Regions from separate parts of the Streptomyces sp. NPDC003327 genome, predicted to be linked through region 2. Evidence: riboswitches for the same ligand, from Rfam matches in the RefSeq annotation. Region 2 holds a riboswitch; each other region holds the start of a gene.
The links. Region 2 has a riboswitch for cobalamin ahead of ACWDVG_RS21980 (energy-coupling factor ABC transporter permease). Riboswitches for the same ligand answer to the same signal wherever they lie in the genome.

Region 1 (5,713 bases), on a different contig from region 2:
CGTGTCCGGCGCCGGCACGAACCGCCGCCCCGCCGCCGCCGCGACCTCCCGCAGGAACGCCCGGCGGAATCCGTCGCTCTCCAGGGAGCCGTGCCAGTGCGTGCCCCAGACGGCGCCGACCCGGCACCCGTCGAGGAACGGCTCCCCGCCGTCGACGGTGGCGACGCCGTGGTGGATCTCGTACCCCTCGACCCGCTCGCCGAGCGCCTCGCCCACCGGCCGCGCGAGGGTCTTCTCGCGGGCGAACCGGACGCGCACGGGCAGCAGCCCGAGCCCGTCGACGGCGCCCGCCCGCGACTCGACCTCGTCCTCGATGTGCTCGCCGAGGACCTGGAAGCCGCCGCAGACGCCGAGCACCGGCCGCCCCTCGGCGGCGCGCCGGACGAGCGCGTCGGCGAGCCCCCGCTCCCGCAGCCAGGCCAGCGCCTTCACCGTCCCGCGGGTGCCGGGGACGACGACGAGGTCCGCGTCGACGAGTTCCTCGGCCCGGTCCACGAACCGGACGACGACGCCCGGCTCGGCGGCCAGCGCGTCCACGTCGGTGAAGTTCGACATCAGCGGTACGGCGCAGACGGCGACCCGCAGCACGTCCTCGCCGACCGGCGGCGCGACGACCGACTCGCGGACGGCGCCGCGCAGGGAGACCCGCAGGCCGTCCTCCTCGTCGATGCCGAGGCCGTGCGCGTACGGCAGCACGCCGAGCGTCCGGCGCCCGGTCAGCCCGTGCAGCATGTCGAGGCCCGGTTCGAGGAGGGTCACGTCACCGCGGAACTTGTTGACGAGGTAGCCCGCCACCAGCGACTGGTCCTCGGGGCCGAGGAGCGCCGTCGTGCCGAAGAACTGGGCGAAGACCCCGCCCCGGTCGATGTCCCCGACGACGACCACGGGCAGCCGCGCGGCCCGCGCGATCCCCATGTTCACGATGTCGGTGCGCCGCAGGTTGATCTCGGCCGGGCTGCCGGCGCCCTCGCAGATGACGGCGTCGTGCGTGGCCCGCAGCTCCTCCAGGCAGGCCAGGACCGGCTCAAACAGCTCCTGCTGCCGCCCGCCGTGGTAGCCGCGGGCGCTCAGCTCGCCGACCGGCTTGCCCATCAGGACGACCTGGCTCGACCGGTCGCTGCCCGGCTTCAGCAGGACCGGGTTCATCAGCGCGGTCGGTTCCACCCGCGCGGCCTGCGCCTGCATGGCCTGGGCGCGGCCGATCTCGGCGCCCTCGCGAGTGACGAAGGAGTTGAGGGACATGTTCTGTCCCTTGAACGGCGCCACCTTCAGGCCCTTGCGGACCAGCCAGCGGCAGATCCCGGCCGTCACGACGCTCTTGCCCGCGTCCGACGTGGTGCCGGCGACGAGCAGCCCCCCACCCCTCACTTGGTCCTCCGCTTCAGTGCGTCCGCGATCAGCCGGCCGCCCACGCAGGCGGCCAGGGTCAGTCCGGTGACCCGGCGGGAGAGCCGGACCGCCCGTTCGATGTCGGCGACCTCGACGGGCCGCCCCTCCCCGTTGAGGACGGGCCGGTGCTCGACCCGGCCGCCGTACGAGAGGGTCCCCCCGAGCCGTACGCCGAGCGCCCCCGCGAAGGAGGCCTCGACGGGTCCCGCGTTGGGGCTGGGGTGCCGGGCCGCGTCGGCCCGCCAGGCCCGCACGGCCCCGCGCGGGTTCCCCCCGGCCGCCGCGGCGAGCACGGCGGTCAGCCGGGCGCCGGGCCAGCCGGCCACGTCGTCGAGGCGGGCGGAGGCCCAGCCGAAGCGGCGGTGGCGGGGCGACCTGTGCCCGACCATGGCGTCGAGGGTGTTGACGGCCCGGAAGCCGACGAGCCCCGGCACGCCCGCGACGGCCCCCCAGAAGAGGGCGCCGACGACGGCGTCGGAGGTGTTCTCGGCGACCGATTCGACGACGGCCCGGGCCATCGCGGGGCCGTCGAGGGAGTGCGGGTCGCGCCCGCACAGGTGGGGCAGCCGTTCCCGGGCCACCTCCAGGTCGCCGGCGGCGAGCGCCCCGCCGACGGCGCGGGCCTCCCGGCCCAGGGTCGTACCGCCGACGACGGCCCACACGGAGGCGGCGGTCAGGGCGGTGGAGGCGAGGCGGCTGCTCCGTACGGCGCGGGCGGCGAGGGCGCCCGCGGCGACGGTCGTACCGGCGCAGACGGCGGTGTGGAGGGCGCCCCGGCCCCGGTGGTCGCGCCAGATGGCCTGTTCGACGGCGCCGGCGGCGCGGCCGAAGGCGGCGACGGGGTGGCCGCGGCGGGGGTCGCCGAGGAGCAGGTCGACGGCGAGGCCGGCGGCCGCTCCGTACGCGAAGACACCGGTGGCTCTCGAAACGCTGCGGCTGCGGCCGGGCATGCGCTTGTCCTCACTCAGGGTCCGCGCCCTGGATCGACGTGACCGGCGGCGAGAGTTCCTGGCTCCCGGACCCCTGGCGGGGGCCGGTCACAGTGGCGGGACCGCGCCGGAATCGCACCGGACTTCCTCTTCCTTGCCGCCGTAATGGCCCCGGCAGTCCACCACGCGCCGAGAACAACCGTCAACTCACCTTGACCTGCGGGGGGTCACTGTGCGGAGCGCCACAGACACGGCGACGGGGCGGCCCGCACCCTGAGGTGCGGACCGCCCCGCCGGTCACGTGCGGACTGTCGGCCCGGGGGCCGTCAGGCGACGATCAGGTAGATGCCGTAGGCCACGGCCGCCGCGCACAGGGTGAAGCAGGCGTAGGCGCCGGTGCGGGCCAGGGCGGCGGAGCCGCCCTGGGCGGCGGCCTCCTCCTGCTTGCCGAGGCCGATGATGCCGAGGGTGAAGAGGCCCACGAGGGCGACGGTCGCCACGAGGCTGACTCCGAAGACGGAGCCGAGAGCTGCCCAGTCGATCTTCATGTCGTTCGTTCCTTACACCGCTGCGGCGGGGGCCGGGGGAGCGGCCGGGTCCGTGGGAGCCGGCGCCGGGATGGTGGTCTTGAGGTCCTCGTCCGCGACGGCGGCGACGGTGCCGGCCGGCGGCGGGGTGACGGCCGCGATGGCGGTGGTCACGACGCCCGCGGGCTCGTCGTCGCCGGACTCGACGTCGTTGACGTTGGTGTGGTCGACCACCTGGCGGCGGGAGATCAGCCAGATGGCCACGCAGGAGGCGACGAGGAAGGCCGCGACCGTGTAGACGCCCCAGTCGCCCTGGCGGGCGACGAACTCGGCGCCCGCGCCGACGAGGCCGGCGGCCGGCAGGGTCAGGCCCCACGCGACGAACATGCGGGTGGCGGTCGACCAGCGGACGACTCCGCCCTTGCGGCCGAGGCCCGCGCCCATGACGCCGCCGGAGCAGACGTGCGTGGTCGAGAGGGAGTAGCCCAGGTGCGAGGAGGCCAGGATGACCGTGGCGGCGCTGGTCTGCGCGGCGAAGCCCTGCTGCGGCTGGAGGTCGGTGAGGCCCTTGCCCATGGTGCGGATGATGCGCCAGCCGCCGAGGTAGGTGCCGAGCGCGATCGCCAGGCCGGCGGAGACGATGACCCACAGGGGCGGGTTCGAGCCGGGGGCGATGGCGCCGCCTGCGACCAGGGCGAGGGTGATGATGCCCATGGTCTTCTGGGCGTCGTTGGTGCCGTGGGCGAGCGAGACGAGACCGGCGGAGGCGATCTGGCCGGCCCGGTAGCCCTTCTCCGACGTCTTGGCGTTCACGTTCCGGTCGAGGCGGTACGTGAGGCGGGAGGCGAGCATCGCGGCCGCGCCGGCGACGATCGGGGCGGCGACCGCCGGGATGAGGACCTTGGTGACGACGACACCGCCGTTGACGCCGCTGACGCCGATCGAGGCCACGGTCGCGCCGATGAGGCCGCCCATCAGGGCGTGGGAGGAGCTGGACGGCAGTCCGACCAGCCAGGTCACGAGGTTCCAGAGGATGGCGCCGACGAGTGCGGCGAGGATGACTTCTGGCTGGATGCCCTCTTCGTTGACGAGTCCCTTGGAGATCGTCTTGGCGACCTCCACGGAGAGGAAGGCGCCGACGAGGTTCAGCACGGCGGACATGGCCACCGCCGTCTTCGGCTTGAGCGCACCGGTCGAGATGGTCGTGGCCATCGCGTTGGCGGTGTCGTGGAAACCGTTCGTGAAATCGAACACGAGAGCTGTCACGACCACAATGGCGAGCAGCAGCGTGATGTGTTCCATTTACCCAGGCAATCGTTTGACGTCAGTGGCTCGTCGAACGTAAGCAACCTGGGTGAACGGAAGGTGAACTGGGCCGGGCGGCATGGTGTCCCGAACCGGTGTCAAGACATTCCGCTTCGCGCTTCGGCGGGCCGGTTGTCCACCATGCGAACACCCCCAACCCCGGGTAATCCCGGCGATCCCCGGGCACATGCCGCCCCCGCGGGGTTACCGTCCGCCCGCCCGGTCCGCTCCCTGGACGGACCAGCCGTCCGGGGGACCCCGCGAGGAGACCCTTGTCACTCCCCGGAGTGGCCGCCCCGCAGCGGACGGTCCGGGGCGGACGGCCCTCCTCCGATCCGATCGGCCCCGTCCGGTGGCAGCCCGCCCCCGCCCTGCCGACACTGGGAGCGTGCGCCCGGCTACAGCGACGGCAGCGGCCGTCACCACCCTGCTCGGTGTCGGCGCGGCCGCGGTCGCGGCCGGCCGGTACGCCAGCGACGTCGCCCTCAGGGCCTCGTCCGGCCGCCCCTTCCCGGGAGAACCACGGCTCACCGTGCACGCCACGGGCCCCGAACGGATCACCCTCACCCGCAGCCTCGCCTCCCTGCGCCCCGGTACGTACGGGATGGAGGCGCCCGGCCTGCACGCCGTCCTCGGCCCCGTCCTCGACCGGGTCCCGCACACCGCCGACACCGTCGTCCGCCGCCTGGAACGCGTCGAGCTCGGCGCCCCCGGCCCCGGCGCCCGCGTCCGGCTCACCCCCCAGCTCCACCTCGGCACCCCCACCACCGCCCTCGGCCTCCCGCACGAGGACCTGGAGATTCCCGGCGAGCTGGGCCCCCTGCCCGCCTGGCTGGTCTCCGGGCCCCGCCCCACCTGGGTGATCGCCCTGCACGGCCTCGGCGCCACCCGCGAGCACGCGCTCAACCTCGGCCTCTTCTACGCCCGCCGCCGCGTCCCGGTCCTCGTCCCGGCCTACCGCGGCGACGAGGGCGCCCCGCCGAGCCCCGACGGCCTCGCCCAGCTCGGCGACTCCGAGTGGCGCGACGTCGACGCCGCCATCCGCTACGCCGTCCGGCGCGGCGCCGCCCACGTCGTCCTGCACGGCTGGGGGACCGGCGCCGCCATGGCCCTGCGCGCCGCCGCCGAGTCGGGCGTACGGGACCGGATCCGCGGCCTCGTCCTCGACTCCCCGGTCCTCGACTGGGAGGCCACCCTCCGCAACCTCGCCGCGGCCCGCCGCGTCCCCGCCCCCCTCGTACCGCTCGCCGTCCGCGCCGCCCGGGGCAGGACGGGCCCCCACGGCGACCGGCTCGAAGCCGCCTGCGCGCCGGACGCCCTGCGCGTCCCCGTCCTCCTGTTCCACGGCCCCGAGGACACCCTCGCCCCCTGGGAACCCAGCGTGGAGCTCGCCGCCCGCCGGCCCGGCCTCGTCACCCTCCGGACCGTGCGGAACGCGCCGCACACCGCGATGTGGAACGCCGACCCGGTGCGCTACGAAGAGGCCCTGCGCCGCTTCCTCACGCCCTTCCTGTGAGGCCCCGCCGGGGCCCGCCCCGACGGCACTGCGGATTCCGATTGGGC
Region 2 (5,713 bases):
GCCGTTGCGGCCCAGCAGCGCCACCGCGCGCCCCCGCGTCACCGCGAAGTCCACGCCGGAGAGGACCGGGGGCCCGTCCTCGTACGCGAAGCCCGCCTTCACCAGCTCCACCACGGGGGTCGACGTCGTCACGGCAGGAACCTTTCCAGTACGAGGGTGAGGGCGACCAGCCCGCAGAGGAGCCCGGCGGTCGCCCCGAGGAACGGGCGCGACACGGCGGCCGGCGGGACGAGGACCCGCAGCGTCCCGTCGTATCCGCGCCCGGCGAGCCCCGTCTGCATCCGCTGGGCCCGGTCGAAGGCGCGGACGAAGGCCGTCGCGCCGAGTCCGGCCAGCGAGCGCCAGGCCGCCGCCCGGGTGGTGTGCCCGAGCCGCGCGGCCTGCGCCTGCCGGATCTTCGTCAGCGCGTCGAGGAGCAGGAAGATGATCCGGTACATCACCAGCGCCACGTCCACCACCGGCGCCGGCACCCCCGCCCGTACGAGCCGGGGCAGCACGTCGGAGACCGGCGTCGTGAACGCGAAGAGCAGCACGCCGAGCGAGGCCGACGCGGTCCGCAGCAGCAGCTCGCCCGCGTGCACCGGCCCGTCGGCGGCGAGGGCCACGAGCCCCCGGTCGCCGCCGACCTCGAAGAGCAGCGGCACCGCGCCCGTCACGCAGAACCCGAGCGGGATGCGGAAGGCCCGCCACAGCCCCCGGCCCGGCACGCCCGCCGGACCGAGGAGCACGGCCAGCGTGACCGCGGCGACGAGCACCGCGCCCGGCCAGGGCGGAAGACAGACGGCGCACAGGGTCAGCCCGAAGCCGAGCAGCGCCTTCTCGGCGGGATGGCGGCGGCGCCAGCGACTGCGGTGCGCCGCCGCGTCGATCGGCAGCACGGCGCTAGTCGCCGCGCCGCGCGAGGGACCCGTTCGGGCGGGGCCCGTCGGCGCGGGACCCGTCCGCGAGGGCCGCAGCGGTGCCGGGCGCGGGCTCCTCCGCCTTCTCCGCGTCCTGCGTGCCCTGCGCCTGCTCCGACCTCTCCCCCCGCTCCGCCTTCTCCGCCGCGCGCGCCTCGCCCTGCCTCCGGCCGCGCCGCAGCCCGAAGTAGTACGCGAGGACACCGGCGCCCAGTGCCGCCTGGAGCGAGAACAGCGCCGACTCGATCTCGCCGGACGGCGGCTCGTACAGCGGGCTGAACCAGGGCTCGTAGTCGGGCTGGAGCTCCGTGATCGCGGACTCCGCCTCCCCGTCCGCGCCCGCGAAGGGCTCCTCCTTGTGGTCGCCGAGGCCGAGGGCCAGCGGCAGGACCGCCAGCGCCGCCACGACGAGCAGCAGCAGACTGTTGATCTTCGCGTTCCGGCTCATCACGCCGTCGCCCCCTCGCGCTGCGCGGCGGCCGGCCGGGAGAGCACGCCCAGCCGGATCAGGTCACCCTTGCTGGACTGCGTGAGCAGCCGCATCACGAGCACCGTGAGCAGGCCCTCGCTCACGGCCAGCGGAATCTGCGTGAGCGCGAAGATGCCGCCGAACTTGGCGAGCGCGCCGAGGACGCCGCTGCCCGGGTCCGGGAACGCGAGCGCCAGCTGCACACTGGTCACGCAGTACGTCGAGAGGTCGGCGACGAACGCGCCGAAGAACACGCTCACCATCAGCGGCGCGCCGGTCCGGCGCAGCAGGGCGTACGTCCCGTACCCCGCCCAGGGCCCGACGATCGCCATCGAGAAGGCGTTGGCGCCCAGCGTCGTCAGACCGCCGTGGGCCAGCAGCAGCGCCTGGAAGAGGAGCGTGATCGTACCGAGTACCGCCATGATCGGCGGCCGGAACAGGATCGCGCCCAGCCCCGTCCCCGTCGGATGGGAACAACTTCCCGTCACCGAGGGCAGCTTGAGCGCGGACAGGACGAAGGTGAAGGCGCCGGAGGCGCCGAGCAGCAGGGTGGACTCGGGGTTCGAGCGGACTTCACGGGTCAGCGCGCGGACCCCGTGGACGACGAACGGCGCGGCCGCGACGCTCCAGGCGGCGGCGTGCACAGGGGGCAGATACCCCTCGGCTATATGCATGGTTGGGAGACCCTCTCCAGCACCTCGTGGATGGACAACGCACCTTGGCCGGTCTCCTGGCTGACGGTCATGCCGCCCGACTCCGCCTTCCCACCCCGCAGCGGTCTCCCGCGGCGGAGCAGTGGCTTCCCCTGAGGGACGGAGCCGGACCTCCCGATCACAGTGGCGAGGGCCGCACCGGTACTGCACCGGTTTCCCGAACACCAAGGCGGCATGACCCTAGTGCGTTGACCAGGTGCATCACAACACGGTCGCCACTCCGTGCGTTCCGTCACTCACGCGGCGCGGTCGCCCGGGGCGGCCCGACGGTGTCGCCGCAGCACGCCCCGGCCGCCGACGGGGGCTCATGCCTTCCGGTACGCGTACGCCTCCGAAGCCGCGGCCGCCACCGCGTCGAGGTCACCGCCCGCGCTCGCCGTCACCAGCGCGGCGACGGCTCCTTCCACGAACGGCGCGTCGACGAGCCGGGCGCCCTCGGGCAGCTCGTCGCCCTCCGCGAGCAGCGCCTTGACGGTCAGCACCGCACTGCCCAGATCGACCAGGAGCGCCACCCCTGCGCCCTCGTCTGCGGCCCTCACCGCCTCCGCGATCAGCTCCGCGCTCGTCCCCAGGCCCCCGTCCGGGAGCCCGCCCGCGGGCATGACCCGGGCCGTCTCCCCGCCACCCGCGAGCCCGCGGGCCAGCACCGCCACCGAAGCGGCGACCGCGGCGCTGTGCGAGACCAGGACGATGCCGACCCGCGGCGCGGCGCTCACGCCGAGCCCTCCGCGCCCGCCACGCCGCCGTCCGCCGCCTCGGCTGATACGGCCTCGGCCCGCGCGGCCTCCTCCAGGGCGGCCAGGAGCAGCGCCGAGGAGGCCGCCCCCGGATCCTGGTGCCCCACCGAACGCTCGCCGAGATAACTCGCCCTGCCCTTGCGGGCCCGCAGCGGTACGGTCCCCACGGCGCCCTCCGCGGCCGCCGCCCGCCCCGCGGCGAAGGACTCCCGCAGCCCCGCCACCCCCGGCACGAGCGCGTCCAGCATCGTCTTGTCACCGACCCGCGCACCGCCCAGTTGCGAAACGGCGGACACCCCGGCGTCCAGCGCCGCGGCGAGCTGCTCCCGCGTGACCCGGGCGTCCTCGCCCAGCGTCTTCCCGGCGCGGCGCAGCAGCGTCCCGTACAGCGGTCCCGACGCCCCGCCCACCGTGGAGATCAACTGCCTCCCGGCGGCCACGAGCACCGCCCCCGGGGTGCCCGGCGGTTCCTTCGCCAGGATCTCGGTCAGGGCCGCGAAGCCGCGCCGAAGATTGGCACCGTGGTCGGCGTCGCCGATCGCCGAGTCCAGCTCCGTGAGCCGGTCCGCCTCGCGGTCGACGCCGGCCGCCGCCGTGGTCAGCCAGCGCACCAGGAACTCCGCGCCGTAGGTCTCCGTCATCCGCTCGCCCTCTCCCGTCCGACTGCACTGCTCACCGACACCGACACCGACACCGACACCGACACCGACATCGGCACCGACATCGGCACCGACTCGGGCACCGTCGCCACCTGCGCCCCCTCGCGCCGCGGTCACCGACCCCAGCGCAGCGCGGGCGTCTCCACGGGCGCGTCCCAGAGCCGCAGCAGCTCCTCGTCCGCCTCGCACAGGGTGACCGAGCAGCCCGCCCTGTCCAGGGAGGTCACGTAGTTGCCGACGAGTGTGCGCGCGACCGGCACCCCGCGCTCGCCCAGCACCCGCGTCACCTCCGCCGTGAACCCGTACAGTTCGAGCAGCGGGGTGCCGCCCATCCCGTTCACCAGCGCGAGGACCGGCCCGGACGGCCGCAGGTCGTCGAGGACGGCGTCCACGGCGACGTCCGCGATCTCGCCCGAGGTCATCATCGGCCGCCGCTCGCGCCCCGGCTCGCCGTGGATGCCGATCCCCAACTCCAGTTCCCCGGGCGGCAGGTCGAAGGTCGGAGAGCCCTTCGCGGGCGTGGTGCAGGCGCTCAGCGCGACACCGAAGGAGCGGGACCGCTCGTTGACCCGGCGGGCGATCGCCTCGACGCGCTCCAGCGGCGCGCCCTCCTCGGCGGCGGCTCCGGCGATCTTCTCCACGAAGAGCGTCGCCCCGGTGCCACGCCGCCCCGCCGTGGAGAGGCTGTCCACCACGGCCACGTCGTCGTCGACGAGGACCCGGGCGACCTGGATGCCCTCGTCCTCCGCGAGCTCCGCCGCCATCTCGAAGTTCAGCACGTCACCGGTGTAGTTCTTGACGACGAACAGCACCCCGGCGCCGCTGTCGACCGCGGCCGCGGCCCGCACCATCTGGTCCGGTACGGGCGAGGTGAACACCTCGCCGGGACAGGCCGCCGCCAGCATCCCGGGCCCGACGAACCCGCCGTGCAGCGGCTCGTGCCCCGATCCGCCCCCGGAGACAAGCGCCACCTTTCCGGCCACCGGCGCGTCCCGCCGGACCACGACCCGCCGTTCGACGTCCACGGTGAGCCCGGGGTGCGCGGCGGCCATGCCGCGCAGGGCGTCGGCGACGACCGTCTCGGGAACATTGATCAGCATCCTCACGGATACCTCCTGGTGAGAGGAGCAGTCAGGCGGATCGATCGTCGCGCACGCGCGCCACCAGGCCATTATCGGCGCACGACCGCACGCGGGTACAGGTCGGAAGGGGCGGGGGAGGTGGCCGGGCCCCATCGGCTCACGGCGGGCGATCGGGGGTAGGAGGGCCGAGATGAGAGCCATCCACGAGATGGTTGTCGTTTGACAACTATGGCCGTGAGGCAACAAAGTATCCAGGTCGGACGCACGGGGAAGGACCAGGAATGCTCCGGTGGGCGGGGATCGCTCCGGGTGCTGGCGCCGTTCAGGCTGTCCAGCTGTCGGCGTCCAGGGGTTCGCCGTGTATCTGCGCCGCCGCGGTGGAGCAGAAGGCTTCCAGTCCCTCCAGGAGCGCGACGCGCTTGGTGGCGGGCATGTCCTCCAGCACCTTCTGCAGCTCCGTCTCCCGGCGGGCCCGCAGGTCGGCGAGAAAGGCGCGGCCGTGGCTGCTCAGGCGCAGGCGCACCTCGCGCCTGTCCTCCGCGCTCGCCACGCGCTCGATGAAACCCGCCGCGTGCAGTCGGTCGCAGAGGCGGCTGGTGGACGGCGCCGAGGACGCCATGCCTTCGGCGAGGGTGCGCAGGTTGATGCCCTCGTGGTGCTCGAGGATGTACAGCGCACGGAGCTGGGACGCGGAGGTGGGCGCGGTCGAGGCCCGGCCCCACACGACTTCCAGGAGCTCTGATGCCGTCGTGGTCACACGCGCGACCTCGTCGGGCTCGGGGCGGCGGAAGGCAGTCACGGTCACACTCTCGCAGGCACTGGGGTGCCTGTCAGCGTACTAGGCGTACGTACGGGTCAGACATGCCCGTGGGATCGTTGTGTCCCGTTTGAGGCCTGGCTCGTGGTCGAGAGGCGAGTCTCTGCGGAGAAAGATGGGTGTTATCCCTTATGGAAAGATTTGTGGCCGCTGAACGCGCTCTGCGGACAGCGGCTCCCCACGAGTTGCTCGATGCGGTTCGCGCGGTGCTGGTCGACCGGTACGGCGCGCGGGACGTGGAGCTGTTCATGGCCGACTACGGCCTGACGGTGCTTCAGCCGGTGTCGGTGCTGCCGCACACGCTGGAGCCGGTGTCGGTGCACAACAGTCCGGCCGG
Region 3 (5,713 bases), on a different contig from region 2:
GACCGGTGACGGTGCCCGGCCGGGGGGCGAGGCTCACGCCGTCGAGGACGAGGGCGCCCCCCGCCGTACGGGAGACGCGCTCGGCGCGCAGCCCGACCCCCGGTCCGGCCACGGGCCCGTGCGAGGGTCCGGCCACGGGGCCTTCCGGCGGCGCCCCGGGTGCCGTGCCGTGGGGTGCGGGGGTCGCGGTCACGGGGTGCTCCCGGTGCCCCCGGCGCTGCGGGTGCGGTAGAGGACGAGGACGAACGCCGGTACGCCGACGAGGGAGGTCACCACGCCCACCGGGACCTCCTGGGGGTCGAGGACCGTACGCGCGAGGGTGTCCGCCCAGACGAGGAAGACGGCTCCGGCGAGGGCGGTCACGGGCAGCAGCCGGGTGTGGCCGGGGCCGACGAGGGCGCGGACGGCGTGCGGCAGGACGAGCCCAACGAAGCCGATGGCTCCCGCGGAGGAGACCAGGGCGGCGGTGAGCAGGGCGGTGACGGAGAGCAGGACGAGGCGGGTCCTGGCCACGGAGACGCCGAGCGCGGCCGCCGCCTCCTCGCCGAAGGCGAAGGCGTCCAGGGTCCTCGCGCAGCCGCCGCAGACCAGCACGGCCGCGGCCAGCACCGCCCCGCACACGGCCACGTCGGTCCAGTCGGCCCCGGCGAGCGAACCGAGCAGCCAGAAGAGCACCCCCCGGGTGGTCTCCGCGTCGGCGGCCGTCATCACGACGAAGGAGGTGAGGGCGGAGAACAGCTGCATGGCCGCGACGCCGGCGAGGACGACCCGGTCCGCCGACCCGCCGAGGGTGTGGCTGAGCAGCAGGACGAGGGCGAAGGAGCAGACCGCCCCGGCGAAGGCGCCTCCGGTGACCGAGACGACTCCCCCGCCGACGCCGAGGACGACGACGGCGACCGCGCCGGTCGAGGCCCCGGAGGAGACGCCGAGGACGAACGGGTCGGCGAGCGGGTTGCGCAGCAGGGACTGCAGCACCACCCCGCAGACGGCAAGCCCCGCGCCGCACACGGCCGCGAGGAGGGTGCGGGGCAGGCGGAGGTTCCAGACGATGCCGTCCCGGATCGGGGAGAGGCCGGAGACGTCCCCGCCCAGGTGGGCGGCGACCGTGGACCAGACGTCGCCGACCCGGATGTCCGCGGGGCCGAAGGTGATCGCCCCCGCGACGGAGGCGCAGAGGAGCACGACCCCGCCGAGGACGCCGAGCCCGAGGCCGACCCCGCGCGGGCCGGGGCCGGGGCGGCGATCGGGCTCGGGGCCAGGGCCAGGGCCGGAGTCGGGGCCGAGCGTGGTGGTCACGCGCCGAGCCCGTACGAGCGCAGCGCGGCCGCCACCTTCTCGATGCCCTCGACGGTGCGGAGGGTCGGGTTGAGGGCCTGGCCGCTGAGGAGCACGTACCGCTTGTTCCGTACCGCCGTCATGTTCCGGGTGACGGGGTGGGACTCCAGGAACGCGATCTTCTTCGCGGCGCTCTCGCCCGACTGCGCCCTGCGCGTGAGGTCGCCGATGACGAGGACGTCCGGGTCCCGGTCCGCGACGGTCTCCCAGTTGATCCGGGGCCACTCCTCGCGGGTGTCGTCGAAGACGTTCCTGATGCCGAGGGCCCCCGTGACGATGCCCGGCGCACCGCAGCAGCCGGCCATGTAGGGCGCCTCGGCGTCGGAGAACCAGTACAGGACGGACGCGTTGCCGAAGTCGGCGCCCGCCGTGGCCTTCGCGACGCGGGCCCTGAGCTGGGCGACGAGCCGCTCACCGCGCTCCGGGACGCCGAACACCCGGGCCAGGTCGCGGATTTCGCCGTACACCGTCTCCATGGTGAGCGGGCGGGTGCGGACGCCGTCGCCGTCGCCGCTGTTGTCCTTGCCGACGCAGTCGGTGGGCGAGAGGTAGGTGGGGACGCCGAGTTTCTCGAACTGCTCGCGGGGCGCCACCCCGCCCTTGCCGAGGGTGTAGAGGAAGGAGGCGGTGGCGAAGTCGGGCTCGGTGTCGAGGACCTTCTCGAAGGACGGGTAGCGGTCGGCGAGCCGGGGAACTCCGGCGTTCGCCTTTTCCAGGCCCTTCAGGACGGGGTCGGTCCAGGTGGCCGTGCCGACCATGCGGTCCGCGAGGCCGAGCGAGAGCAGGATCTCCGCCGACCCCTGGTCGAGGGCGACGGCCCGCTGCGGCGCACGGTCGATCCGCACGCGCTGCCCGCAGTTGTCGAGGGTGACGGGGTATCCGGAGGCCGCGGGCCCCTCGGCCCGGTGGTCCGGTGCCGGTGAGGCTCCCCCTCCCCCGCATCCGGTGGCGAGCAGGACTCCGGTGAGGAGCAGCGCCGCGGTCCGGGCCCGGCCACGGCGGCCACGAGCACGGGCAGGGGGAAGGAAGGGGGCACGGGTCGTGCGGGAGGGGTGTGCGAGCGGCACGGAGCGTCCTCTGCGTCCACGGCTCATACGCGGAGCCTGTCGTACGGTGCTCCCCGGACGACGAGACGACGCCGGGGCCGCCAGCAGGTCTTCGGACTCGGGGTCGTCCGGACGAAGCGCCTTCCCGGGTCCGTCGTGCCCCCAGTGGCCGATGCTCCGCCCGTCACCCTCACCGCTGCGCGTCAGTTCCGGATTCCCACCGGATTCCCTGACCCGTGTGCGGACCGCGGCTCTCGCAGCGGTCCGTACAGAGGTACGACTGGCCCGGGCAAGTTACCACAGGGCCATGCCCCTTCCGCCGGTCGGCCCGGGCGCCGCGGAGCAGCGCGGCGAGGGACGAGGGGGTGTCTCAGGCGGGTGTTTCAGGCGGGTGTCTCCGCCAGCTGCCTGATGCCGTCGAGCGTGGCCTCCATTCCGGCGCGCAGTTCCTTGACCCGGTAGGCGACGATCTCGTCCCGCCGCTCGGGGGCGCGTTCGATCGCCAGCGTGAGGCCGCTGCGGCCCGGTCCGACGCGGACCGTGTGGCTCAGGAGCACTCCGTCGCCGTCCTCCCGCAGGTCGAAGCGCCAGGAGGCGAGGGCCCGCGCGGGGTCGGTGTTCGGTTCGCCGAAGCGGCCGTCGGCGTCCACGACCGCCCAGGCGAAGGTCCGCGGTTCGTCCAGCTCCACGACCCGGGAGACGGTGCGCCACTCGCCGACCAGGGAGTGCCGGTTGAAACCCTCGAAGCAGGCGCCGACGGCGGGCTCCCGCGCGCTGTCGAGCCAGGCGACCCGCTGGAGTTCGGGGCTCAGCCGGGCGGGCAGCCCGATGTCGGTCACGAGTTCCCAGAGCCGCTGCCACCCTGCCCGTACGAGCGTCTCGCACCGCACTTCCGGCGCGCCGGTGATGTCGTCCATGCCGTCCCCTCCGTCGGTGGCACCGCCCCGCACGGCGCGGCGTCCGGTTCGGCACGCTAGTCGGCCGGGGCGCCCCAACGCGCCTGCGCACGCTTTGAGATGGATCACAGCGTGGGCCTTTTGCGCGTGGGCCGTTTGCGCGTGGGCCGTCGGGAGTGGAGGAGCGACCCCGCTCTCGTCGCGACGCGCGAGGGCTTAAGCGGGGAGGGGAGGGGGGTAGCCGAAGAGGCTGCCCGTACCGGTGATGTCCAGGAGACGGGCGACCCGGCCGCCGGCCGCGACGATCGTGACGGGCCGGTGCTCGGCGAGGGCCTCGTGGCGGACGCGGAGCAGGACGTTGAGGCCGGTGGAGTCGCAGAAGGTGACCTCGGACATGTCGAGTGCGAGCCCGGCGCCGTCCTCGCACTCGGCGAGGGCGTGCACGAGGGCCGTGTCCAGGTCGGCGGCCCGGTCGAGGTCGATGTCCCCGGAGAGGCGGACGACGGTCGTCCCGGGCGTACTGAGGACGTGGATGCCTGTCGGGCAGGGGTCCGGGACCTGCGGTGGCGTGGGCGCCTGCGGGTTCGGGAGCACTGTCACGACTCCTCCTCGACGGGCGGTGCTGGGCATGGGGGACACCCCGATCCGGGTCTCCCCGGAGGGGCATATGCGTCAGTATTTACCTGAAAAACACTTCGCATAGGGCGCCGAAAACCCGGGAACACCGCCTTCATGGGAATCGGTGGAGACGGTCAGGGGTGGACGTTCCTCACGAACCATGCCCGGGTCCTGCTGGCGATCGCCCGCGACCCGGACATACGCCTGCGCGAGGTCGCGGCGCAGTGCGGCATCACCGAGCGCACGGTGCAGGCCATCGTGGCCGATCTCGTACGGGCCGGTTACGTCTCGCGCAGCCGCGCGGCCGACGGTCGGCGCAATCGGTACCGGATCCATCCGGACGCCCCCTTCCGCCACCCGGCCGAGGCCGGCCACGAGATCGCCGGACTCCTCGACCTCTTCACCGGCCGGGACCGCGTGTAGCGACCCACCGGGACCGCGCGTGACGACCGCCCGGGACCGCATGTGGCGGAATTTTGATGAAAACGATTTCCACTGTCGATACAGTGGGCCCGCTCGGCCGGTGGGGCCGGGCGGGAGGGGGTACTCAGCCATGCCCGGAACGCGGATCCCACCGCGGAGAACACCGCAGATCGCCCCGCGGGGTTCCCGGCGGAGACGACGCACGGCCGCCGCCGCGGCGGCGGCCTGCTTACTGGTCCTGCTGCCCAGCGCCTGCACCTCGTCCGGCGGTTCGGACCGCGCGGCGCCGCCCGCCGCGGCGCGCGGCGCGCAGGACGTCAACGCGCACCCGGTGTCGGAGCTGCGGGACGGCGGCGAACTGCGCGTGCCGGTGGACGCGTTGCCGACCAACTACAACCCCGTCCAGGTCAACGGCGCGCGCGTGGTCACCTGGCAGCTGGCCGAGGCGATCCTGCCACGCACCTTCGATGACGGCGCCGACGGCCAACCGGTCCTCTCCCGCGCCTACTTCGCCTCCGCCGCGGTGACCTCGACCTCCCCGCAGGTCATCACGTACACGATCACCGAGGGCGCGGTCTGGAGCAACGGGCGTCCGCTGTCCTGGGAGGACCTGCGAGGACAGTGGCAGGCGCTCAGCGGGCGGAACACCGCCTTCGAGGCCTACAACAACGTGGGCTACGCGGACATCTCCTCGGTGGAGCGCGGGCGTTCGGACCGCGAGGCGGTCGTGACCCTGCGCCGGCCGTTCGCGGAGTGGCAGGGGCTGTTCACTCCCCTGCTGCCCAAGGAGGCCACCGCGTCGCCGGAGGCCTTCAACACCGGCTGGCTGGAGTCGCCCGTGATCACCGCGGGGCCCTTCGCCGTCGAACGCATCGACCGCACCGGCAAGACCATCACGCTCCGTCGCAACCCCGCCTGGTGGGCGCGGACTCCGCCGCTCGACCGGATCCTGCTGCGGGTGCTCGACCCCGCCGCGCGCGCCGACGAACTCGCCAACCACGGCATCGACATCTACCCGATCGGCGCGGACGTGGACCTCTACAGCCGCGCCGCCACCCTGCCCGGCGTGGAGATCCGGCAGGCCCCCGAACGGCTCGCCGGACAGCTCACCTTCAACGGGGCCGCGGGCGCGCCCCTCGCCGACGAACGGCTGCGCAGAGCCGTCGCCCGGGCGGTCGACCCCGCCGCGATCACCCGGGCGCTGCTCGGCCGGATCGTGCCGGACGCGCAGCCGGTCGGCAACCACGTCCTGCCGCCCGGCGACCCCGGCTACCGGGACAACTCGGCAACCCTGCCGCACGACGCCGCCGCCGCGGCCCGGGAGCTCGACTCCCTCGGCTGGCGGCGCACCGGCGACCACCGCGAGCGGGACGGCCGACGGCTCTCCCTGCGCCT

Region 1: another riboswitch for cobalamin. It lies ahead of ACWDVG_RS01725 (cobalamin biosynthesis protein); the one in region 2 lies ahead of ACWDVG_RS21980 (energy-coupling factor ABC transporter permease).
Region 3: another riboswitch for cobalamin. It lies ahead of ACWDVG_RS28660 (ABC transporter substrate-binding protein); the one in region 2 lies ahead of ACWDVG_RS21980 (energy-coupling factor ABC transporter permease).

The regions. Positions count from the first base shown of each region.
Region 1 is NZ_JBSFSA010000002.1:9,642-15,354, reverse strand. It holds gene ACWDVG_RS01730 (cobyric acid synthase) at 1-1,368, opposite strand, end outside; gene ACWDVG_RS01725 (cobalamin biosynthesis protein) at 1,365-2,339, opposite strand; cobalamin riboswitch at 2,373-2,517, opposite strand; gene ACWDVG_RS01720 (hypothetical protein) at 2,645-2,866, opposite strand; gene ACWDVG_RS01715 (anion permease) at 2,879-4,147, opposite strand; gene ACWDVG_RS01710 (alpha/beta hydrolase) at 4,539-5,666, shown strand.
Region 2 is NZ_JBSFSA010000031.1:7,664-13,376, reverse strand. It holds gene ACWDVG_RS21995 (ATP-binding cassette domain-containing protein) at 1-132, opposite strand, end outside; gene cbiQ (cobalt ECF transporter T component CbiQ) at 129-878, opposite strand; gene ACWDVG_RS21985 (energy-coupling factor ABC transporter substrate-binding protein) at 883-1,347, opposite strand; gene ACWDVG_RS21980 (energy-coupling factor ABC transporter permease) at 1,347-2,042, opposite strand; cobalamin riboswitch at 2,072-2,279, opposite strand; gene ACWDVG_RS21975 (PTS-dependent dihydroxyacetone kinase phosphotransferase subunit DhaM) at 2,387-2,797, opposite strand; gene dhaL (dihydroxyacetone kinase subunit DhaL) at 2,794-3,459, opposite strand; gene dhaK (dihydroxyacetone kinase subunit DhaK) at 3,591-4,583, opposite strand; gene ACWDVG_RS21960 (MarR family winged helix-turn-helix transcriptional regulator) at 4,882-5,364, opposite strand; gene ACWDVG_RS21955 (PP2C family protein-serine/threonine phosphatase) at 5,508-5,713, shown strand, end outside.
Region 3 is NZ_JBSFSA010000056.1:19,350-25,062, forward strand. It holds gene ACWDVG_RS28650 (ABC transporter ATP-binding protein) at 1-112, opposite strand, end outside; gene ACWDVG_RS28655 (FecCD family ABC transporter permease) at 190-1,296, opposite strand; gene ACWDVG_RS28660 (ABC transporter substrate-binding protein) at 1,293-2,309, opposite strand; cobalamin riboswitch at 2,488-2,612, opposite strand; gene ACWDVG_RS28665 (SRPBCC family protein) at 2,765-3,298, opposite strand; gene ACWDVG_RS28670 (STAS domain-containing protein) at 3,494-3,877, opposite strand; gene ACWDVG_RS28675 (helix-turn-helix transcriptional regulator) at 4,010-4,318, shown strand; gene ACWDVG_RS28680 (ABC transporter family substrate-binding protein) at 4,449-5,713, shown strand, end outside.